One region of the Streptomyces sp. CNT360 genome, then DNA from elsewhere that is predicted to be linked to it. Evidence: riboswitches for the same ligand, from Rfam matches in the RefSeq annotation. Region 1 holds a riboswitch; each other region holds the start of a gene.
The links. A riboswitch is a leader RNA that binds a small molecule or an ion and turns the genes downstream of it on or off. The one in region 1 is predicted to bind cobalamin.

Region 1 (2,194 bases):
CCTCTGCCTCCGCGGCCCGGTAGGCGGCGTCGAACTCCGCGCCCCACAGGTCGACCAGCCCGGGCACGTCCGAGGGGGAGAACAGCGACCAGTCGGCGTCGGCCTCGACGCGCCGCATGAACTCGTCGGGGATCCAGTGCGCGAGGTTCAGATTGTGGGTGCGGCGCGCATCCTCGCCGGTGTTGTCGCGCAGTTCGAGGAACTCCTCGATGTCCGCGTGCCAGGTCTCCAGGTAGACGCAGGCGGCCCCCTTGCGCCGGCCGCCCTGGTTGACCGCGGCGACCGAGGAGTCCAGGGTCCGCAGGAAGGGCACGATGCCGCCGGAGTGTCCGTTGGTGCCGCGGATCAGTGCGCCGCGGGAGCGGATGCGGGAGAAGGGCAGACCGATTCCGCCCGCGTGCTTGGACAGGCGGGCCACCTGGTGGTAACGCTCGTAGATCGAGTCCAGCTCGTCCCTGGGGGAGTCCAGCAGGTAGCAGGAGGACATCTGGGGGTGGCGGGTGCCGGAGTTGAACAGGGTGGGCGAGGAGGGCAGGTAGGCCAGCGAGCTGAGCAGCCGGTAGAACGCGGTGACCTCGGCGAGGGCCTCGGCCGACTCGTCCGCCGCCAGACCGCAGGCCACCCGCAGGAAGAAGTGCTGCGGCGTCTCGACGACCTGCCGCGTGGTGGGATGCCGCAGCAGGTAGCGGGAGTGCACGGTGCGCAGCCCGAAGTAGCCGAACCTGTCGTCGGCACCCTCCGCGACGGCCTCCTCGACCAGGGCGTCGAGCGCGGCGGCGTGCGCCTGCACGAAGGCGTGGGTGCGCTCGGCGATCAGCCCCTCGGCGTGGCCGAGGGCCGAAGACGCCGAGAAGCTGGTGGCACCGGCGGCCGCCGTCTCGTCACGGATCGCGAGGGTCAACAGCCGGGCCGCGAGCGCCGAGTAGGACGGCTCCTCGCTGATGAGACCCGCGGCGGCCTCGACGGCCAGCGTGCGCAGGTCGGCCGCTGTGGCCGCCGGGGCACGCCCGCGCAGCGCCGCCGCGAGCACGGGGGCCGGGTCCGCGTCGGGGAGGCCCGCGGCCAGCGCCGTGAGGGTTTCGCTCAGGGCGGCGGCGGGGCCGTCCGCCGCGTCCGTGGCGGGGTCCGGGCCGGAGCCTGGAGGGGTCCGCTCCTGACTGGGTGACGGGGCGGTGGGGGCGATGGTCACGCGATGCTCTCCCTCGCTGCTCGTGCTCGCGGCGGGGCACGGCGTGGGGGAGCGGGCAGGACAGGCCCTCCGCGCTCCGTCCGCCGGCCCAGTCCACGAGACCCGGACGTGTCGATGCCGGCGCCGGCAGGTGATCGGACTCGCGGGCAGCACCGAGCTGCTCCGCACACCGTTGCGGGACAGTCCCGGATTCGCACCGGGTTCCCCTGCGTCAGTGGCGACGGCCGTGAGGGAGCATACATGTTGTGGCCCCCTGGCTGTGACCCCCCATATCTTGTGTCTTGTTCGGTGCGGTGTGTCGGTGTGGCGCCGTCACAGCGCCAGGGTGTAGGCCCACAGGGGGACGTCCTCGACCGGGCACCAGTCCCGCTCGGGCGTCCGTACGAAACCGAGCCGCTCGTAGAGCCGGTGCGCCGCGAACATGTGCCGCTGGGTGGAGAGCACCAGCCCGCGCAGGCCCAGGGCGCGGGCCCGCTCCACGCAGGCGGTCACCAGCGCCTCGCCCACTCCGCGCCCCCGCGCGCCCTGGCGCACGGCGAGCATCCGGAACTCGCCCTCGCCCTCGGCCGCGCGCTCCGCGTACGGCCCGCCGGCGCCGACGAAGGTGACCGTGCCGAGCACCGTTCCCCGCCCGTCCTCGGCCACCAGCAGCTCCGCCTGGGCGGCGCGGGAGGCGGCGTCGCGCAGGGTCGTCAGATACGGATCGTCCTCGCCGAAGTCCAACAGCCCGCCGTCCAGGTAGGCGCGGGCGACCAACTCTCCGGTCTCGGCGTACTCGTCGGGCCGGGCGGCCCGGATGGTGAGGTCCATGCCGCCATCATGGCCCGTGACACCGACACCCGCCCCCGTGCAGAACGGGAGCGGGTGTCAGGGCGGTTCCGGCCGCGCCGGAAGCGCGGCTGCGGCCTCAGTGCGCGGCGGTGGCCTCCACCTGGGGGTCCTCGCCGGTGTCCGGCCCCTTGCCGGTGGAGACCGTCGGTGCCGGGTCCTTCGCCGGGGCGGTAC
Region 2 (2,194 bases), on a different contig from region 1:
GAGTCGACCCGGGTTCAGGTCAAGGCCGAGGATGTGCTGAAGGAAACAGCGAAGATCCTCTCCCGGCTGTTCGATGTGACGGCGACGAAGGACTGGGCGAACCTGACGGCCCGTGCGGACATCGTCGTCGACGGCCGCACGGTGCTGGCCGAGGTGCCGGTCTCCTACCTGCTGTTCCTGGAGAAGCAGCTCGGTGAACTGGGCTCGTTCCTGCGCAGGCTGCCGGTGCTGGACGGCGCGGAGGCCTGGGAGCGTGACCCGTCCACGGACTGGTGGAAGACCGAGCAGGTGCGCACGGTCCGCACCAAGAAGGTGCCGCGCAACCATGTGAAGGCGGAGGCCACCGAGAAGCACCCGGCGCAGGTCGAGGTCTACTACGAGGACGTACCCATCGGCTACTGGACGACGGTCAAGTACTCCGGCGCCCTGCCCGCGCGGCGGGTCAACGAGCTGCTGGAGCGGCTGGACAAGCTCTCCGCGGCGGTGAAGTTCGCCCGCGAGGAGGCCAACGGGACACAGGTGACCGACCAGCGCGTCGGTGACGCCGTCTTCGGCTACCTGTTCGCTTGAGTTCGCCGGGGTTCACCTGCGTTCGCCCGAGCGCGAGCGGACCCCGGCGGGCTGCCGCCCGCCCGTACAACTGAAACAGTCACAGACCCCCCGGGTGAGGGCTTCGACGGCCTTCGCACGGGGTGCGCCAGGAGCGCAAAGCTGAAGCAGAAGCTGATGTGTGAACCCCCGGTGCGCCTGCCCGAAAGCAGGCCGCCGGTCAGTCTCAACCTCTCGCTCCACGCTCAGCATCGCCGTTCATCGTCCGGCAACCGGGGCGGTGACGACCTCGAGACGCCGGTTCGAGTCCGGCCGGCCGTTCCACGTGCGGCCGTGGTGGAGTGGCTCCACGCGAGGACATCGCCGAACGATCCGCCTCTGAACCGCTACGGACGTGCGAACGAACGGCACCTAGGACCCCGGGGCCGGGTAAAGCCCCGGGGTCCCTTTTGTCACTTCTCCCCCTTTCTCCGCTCCGTGCCCCACGTGGTACGTTGCAGCCGCCAGTCAAACCCTTGAACGGGTCAGGGAATCCGGTGCGAATCCGGAGCTGACGCGCAGCGGTGTGGGACTGGGGTGTGCACGAGGCCACTGGGGCACGGTCCCCGGGAAGGCGCACACTCCGGCAGTCCCGAGCCCGAAGACCTGCTGGCACCCGCGTTCCGGACGACCGGACGCGGCGGTACGCCGGGCTCCGCGACTGGGCCTCACGACGGAGAAGGACACTGGCCATGCGCCCAAAGCGCCGTGGGACCGCCATGAGCCGGCCCGGTACGGGCAGGGCGGGGCGCGCCGCACACGCACTGCTCGCCGCGCTGCTGCTGATACCCGTGGCGGCCTGCCAGAGCGGCGGCCACAGCCGCGACGGTGCCCACGGCGACTCCCCCGCGGGGTTCCCCTACACCGTCACCAACTGCGGGGTGACCACGCGGATCACGGCGCCGCCGAAGCGGGCCGTGACCATGAACCAGCACGTCACCGAGATCATGCTGGCGCTCGGCCTCCAGGACCGGATGGCCGGCACCGCCTACCTCGACGACGAAATCCTCCCCCGCTACGCGAAGGCGTACCGAAGCGTCGAGGTGCTGGCGAAGCGGTACCCCTCCAAGGAGGGGCTGCTGGCCGCGAACCCCGACTTCGTCTACGGCGGTTACGCCAGCGCCTTCGACAAGACGGAGGGCCGCGACCGGGCGGCGCTGGCGGACAGCGGCGTACCCACCCGCCTCGACCTGGAGTCCTGCACCAAGCACGCCGACGTCGCAACCCTCCACAAGGAGATCCGCCAGGTGGCCCGCACCTTCGGGGTGCCGCAGCGCGGCGAGGAGCTCATCGAGAAGCAGGACCGGCGGCTGGCCGCCACCGCGCGGCGCCTCAAGGGCACGGCCAGGACCCCCGTCTTCGTCTACGACAGCGGCGAGAGCTCGGCGTTCACGGCGGGCGGCGCCGGTATCGGCAACGAGATCCTGCGCCGGGCGGGCGCCCGCAACGTCTTCGCGGACGTCGACAAGCCGTTCGCGGACGTCTCCTGGGAGAAGGTCGTCCAGCGCAGGCCCGAGGCCGTGGTGGTCTACGACTACGGCGGGACGACGGTCGCCCAGAAGAAGAAGCGGCTGCTGCGCGATCCGGCGCTCGCGGACGTCCCGGC
Region 3 (2,194 bases), on a different contig from region 1:
CCGAGATCCACGTAGGAGCGGACCCGCTCGACGGCGTCCTGCCCCACCAGCGGACCGAAGTCCGCGTCCGTGTCGTCGGAACGCCCGATCCGCAGCGTGCCGATCCGCTCCTTGAGCCGCTCCACCAGCGCGTCGGCTGTCGCCTCGCCGACGGGCACGGCCACCGAGACGGCCATGCAGCGCTCGCCGGCCGAGCCGTACCCCGCGCCGATCAGCGCGTCGACCGCCTGGTCGAGATCGGCGTCGGGCATCACGATCAGGTGGTTCTTGGCCCCGCCGAAGCACTGTGCGCGCTTGCCGTGCGCGGCGGCCGTGGCATAGATCCGTTCCGCCACGGGGGTGGAGCCGACGAAGCCGACCGCCTCGACACGGGGGTCCTCCAGCAGGATGTCGACGGTCTCCTTGCCGCCGTGGACGACGTTCAGTACGCCCGGGGGCAGCCCCGCCTCCACGAACAGCTCGGCGAGCCGCAACGGCACCGAGGGATCCCGCTCCGAGGGCTTCAGGAGGAATGCGTTACCGCAGGCCAGAGCCGGTGCCGCCTGCCACAGCGGGATCATCGCGGGGAAGTTGAACGGAGTGATCCCCGCTACGACGCCGAGCGGCTCGCGCAGCGAGTGCACGTCGATGCCACTGCCTGCGTTGTCGGTGAACTCCCCCTTGAGCAGGTGCGGGATGCCCGCTGCGAATTCGACGACCTCCAGTCCGCGCTGAAGGTCGCCGTGCGCGTCCGCTACGGTCTTGCCGTGCTCGGAGGAGAGCAGCCGTGCGAGCGACTCGCGTTCCTCCTCCACGAGTTGGAGGAAGCGCAGCAGCACACGGGCGCGCCGCTGCGGATTCCAGGCGGCCCATCCGGGCTGGGCCGCCGCCGCGTCGGCGATCGCGGCCCGGGCCTCCTCGGCGCCCGCCAGCGGCACCCGGGCCTGCACCTCGCCGGTGTTGGGGTCGTACACGTCGCCGTAAGCACCCGAGGCGCCCGGGGTGTGCTTACCGCCTACGAAATGTGCCAGTTCACGGATCAAGAGAGCCTGCTCTCGTCAGGTGGGATCCGGGGATGGCGCGGCCGTAGCGCACACGGGCGGTGGCCGGCGTGCGGGCGGCGCGCGGGGAAGCGCGTGGCGGAATACCCCTACGGCGCGGGGTCAGGTGCCCGGCCGACCGACGTGCCGGGATCGTGGATGCGCACCGGTGCCATGCGTGTCTCTCCATCCTCGTGGACAACACGGATACGAACACCGCGGCCGGTATCCTGACTCCCGGATCAGCGCACGCTCCCCGGCCTTCCCGGCGGACGAACGGGCCGTTCGCCAGTGGCCTTCGACGCATGGAGAGCGCGCTCCCCGGTCACAGTGGCGGGACCGTGCCGGACTCGCACCGGCTTCCCTGACACCGCGGACCTTGCCCTCGACAATATAGTTGGACGTCCAAGTACGTCCACCCCGGGACGGGCAGACGGACCCTGTTCACTCCCCGGCGAAGGGCACCTCCCGCGCATCGCCGGACGGGGCCGCCACCGGATACGGCACGAACGTACTGCTGTTCTCGTCGATCGCCAGGGCCCGGTCGAGGGGCGGCACGGCACGCTGCGGGCAGGCGGTGCGCTCGCACACCCGGCAGCCCATGCCGATCGGCGTGGCGGCGGACGCGTTGGAAAGGTCGAGCCCGTCGGAGTAGACGAGCCGGGAGGCGTGGCGGATCTCGCAACCCAGCGCGATGACGAAGGTCTTGCCCGGCTCGCCCCAGCCGCCCCGGTGCCGGGTGACGGTGCGCGCGGTCCACAGATGACGCTGTCCGTCGGGCATGGAGCCGACCTGGACACGGATACGCCCGGGCGAGGCGAACGCGTCGTACACACCCCACAGCGGACACGTCCCGCCCCCACGGGAGAAGTGGAAGTCAGTGGCGGACTGCTGCTTGGAGAGGTTGCCCGCCCGGTCGACGCGGACGAAGGAGAAGGGCACACCCCGCAGCCTGGGCCGCTGGAGCGTGCTGAGGCGGTGGCACACCGTCTCGTACCCGAGGCCGAAGCGATCGGTCAGCAACTCGATGTCGTAGCGCACCTCCTCGGCCGCCGCGTGGAAGGCCCGATAGGGCAGGATCAGGGCGGCGGCGAAGTAGTGGGCGATGCCGATGCGGGCCAGCGTCCACGCCTGCGAGCCGGGATCGAAGTCCTCTGCCGCGAGAGCCGACAGCT
Region 4 (2,194 bases), on a different contig from region 1:
CGGAGACGGGCAGCGTGGAGGTGGTGTTGAAGGCGGCGACGCCCTTGTTCTCTATCTCGCTGAAGTAGGTGCTGGAAGCGCGGGTGCGGGCGGACAGTTTCAGGCCCACCTCGCGGAGTTGGCGCGCCATCAGGTCCGCCGCGGGCTCCCAGGCTGCGTCGACGGAGCTGGTCTCCACGGTGATCTCCAGCCCGTCCGCACCGGCTTCCTTGACGAGCTTCCGCGCCTCCTCGACGTCGCGTTCGCGCGGCGTCAGGTCGTCGGGATAGCCCCGCAGACCCATACCGAACAGGTCGTTGCCCACCTCGCCGTGTCCGGCCAGCGCGATGCGGACCAATTCCTTCCGGTCGAGGCCCAGTTGCAGGGCCCGGACCAGCCGCGGTTCGTCGAACGGCTTGCGGCCGGTGCGCAGCAGCAACTGCTGGGCCGTGGCCCGCTTCGCGGTTAGCAGCCGTGTCGAACCCTCCTTCTTCAAGCGTTCGACGGAGGCCCCGGCCATGTCGGCCGCGTAGTGGACCTGACCCGACAACAGGGCGTTGAGCCGCGCCGATTCCTCGTTCGCGGGGACGATCTCCAGCTCCGCGATGTGCGGGGCACCGTCCCAGTGGTCCGCCCAGCGCCGGTAGCGGGCGGTGCCGCCGGGCGTGAAGGACACGTAGGTGAAGGGGCCGGAGCCGACCGGCTTGCGGAAGTCCGTCGTCCCGTCGGGAACGATCTCGGTACCGGGCCCGGCGAACACGGTCGGGAACTCGAAGTTCGGCGCCTTCAGCACGAAGACGACGGACCGCTCCCCGTCCTTCTTCCCCGCCTCGAAGTCGATCGCGGCCAGCAGTTCCTGCGAGGGGGACCCGGTCTTCGGATCGGCTGCGCGCCGGTAGCTGTAGAGGACGTCCTTCGCGGTGACCGGCTTCCCGTCGTGGAACTCGGCCTTGCGCAGACGCACCCGCCACCGGGTGCCGGAGCGGTCGCTCTCCCAGGACTCGGCGAGGCGGGCGCGGACGGACATGTCGTCCGCGTAGGTGCCGAGTGTGTCGTACAAAGCCTTGGCGCGCGCCTGGTCGACGAAGTTCGGAGCGACGTGGGGGTCGAGTGTCTCCTGCGAGCCGCCGGCGGTGAACGCGGCGCGGAAGCGGTCACCGCCTCCCCCGTCCGTCCCGTCGCCGCCACAGCCGGCCAGCAGGCCGGACGCGGCCAGCGCCAGGCCGCCTCCCGCGGCCAGCACCCCCCGTCTGCCGGGTTCTGGCCGGTACGTCGACCCGGTACGGGCATGCGTCGTCACAGTCGATCCTCTCCGGGGTGTCCTCGCCCCTGCTGTCGGACCGGCGACGGGTCAGTCTCCTGGCTCCCGGATCGTCGCTCGCCTCCGCCTTCCCGTTCCGCGTGCGCGGACGGTGGCATGCGGGAGGACCGCTCCCCGGTCACAGTGGCGGGACCGCGCCGGACTCGCACCGGCTTCCTGGTCCCCGTCGCCTCGTGGGCTCATTGTGGCCCACCAGGTGACGACGGCTTCCGACGGGTTGCCCCTTGGCGCCTGCGGCCGCCCCGGACCACCGGGCACACCGGTCGCCCCGGACGGGACGACCGCCTGCAGCCCCTGTCCTCCCGGCCGGGACGGTCAGCGGTGGAGCCTTTCCTGTGCACATGAGTCGCACCCTCGCCGGGGCCGACCACGGGCGCGCGTCTACGATCCGTACAGGCGGTCGGGGCCCGTGCGCGGAGCGGTCCCGCCCGGTATGTGTACGCGACCGTGCCATGTCGAGGGAGACGGGTTCATGTTCACTCCCCTCCGCAGTGTCGCCGCCTACGCCGCAACGGTCGCCCTCGGCGCCTGGCTCGTCGGGCTGACGGTCACCGCCGCCTGCTGCCTGGTGAGCGCTTCCGGTGACGGCTCGTCGACGATGCCACCGGTCACCTGGGACGACGCCGTACTCCTCGTCGCCGAGGTGACCGACCTGACGACGGCACGGAAAGTGCTTCCCAGCATGCCGCGATGGAAGGTGACCACCTTCGATGCGCCTCTCTACACCGTGGTCATGCTCGTCGTCGCCGTCGCGACCGCTGCCGCGGACGGGGACTCCTCCGCGGTCGACTGGGGCTTCGTCCGCCTGACCTTCGCCATGCTGAGCCTGCACCTCCCCGCCGCATACGTGCTGTCGTGGTGGGCTTCCGGACGTCTCACCCTCGCGATGAAGGG

Region 2: linked by a shared signal. The riboswitch ahead of H297_RS0109470 (ABC transporter substrate-binding protein) and the one ahead of H297_RS0102225 (ribonucleoside-diphosphate reductase subunit alpha) in region 1 are both predicted to bind cobalamin.
Region 3: linked by a shared signal. The riboswitch ahead of H297_RS0125150 (CoA-acylating methylmalonate-semialdehyde dehydrogenase) and the one ahead of H297_RS0102225 (ribonucleoside-diphosphate reductase subunit alpha) in region 1 are both predicted to bind cobalamin.
Region 4: linked by a shared signal. The riboswitch ahead of H297_RS0104955 (ABC transporter substrate-binding protein) and the one ahead of H297_RS0102225 (ribonucleoside-diphosphate reductase subunit alpha) in region 1 are both predicted to bind cobalamin.

The regions. Positions count from the first base shown of each region.
Region 1 is NZ_AUKO01000001.1:515,264-517,457, reverse strand. It holds gene H297_RS0102225 (ribonucleoside-diphosphate reductase subunit alpha) at 1-1,189, opposite strand, end outside; cobalamin riboswitch at 1,298-1,434, opposite strand; gene H297_RS0102220 (GNAT family N-acetyltransferase) at 1,502-1,999, opposite strand; gene mctP (monocarboxylate uptake permease MctP) at 2,097-2,194, opposite strand, start outside.
Region 2 is NZ_AUKO01000003.1:473,839-476,032, forward strand. It holds gene H297_RS0109465 (DUF7873 family protein) at 1-570, shown strand, start outside; cobalamin riboswitch at 1,037-1,216, shown strand; gene H297_RS0109470 (ABC transporter substrate-binding protein) at 1,308-2,194, shown strand, end outside.
Region 3 is NZ_AUKO01000038.1:39,811-42,004, forward strand. It holds gene H297_RS0125150 (CoA-acylating methylmalonate-semialdehyde dehydrogenase) at 1-1,022, opposite strand, end outside; cobalamin riboswitch at 1,223-1,409, opposite strand; gene H297_RS38260 (XRE family transcriptional regulator) at 1,464-2,194, opposite strand, start outside.
Region 4 is NZ_AUKO01000002.1:106,705-108,898, forward strand. It holds gene H297_RS0104955 (ABC transporter substrate-binding protein) at 1-1,279, opposite strand, end outside; cobalamin riboswitch at 1,332-1,459, opposite strand; gene H297_RS0104960 (hypothetical protein) at 1,773-2,194, shown strand, end outside.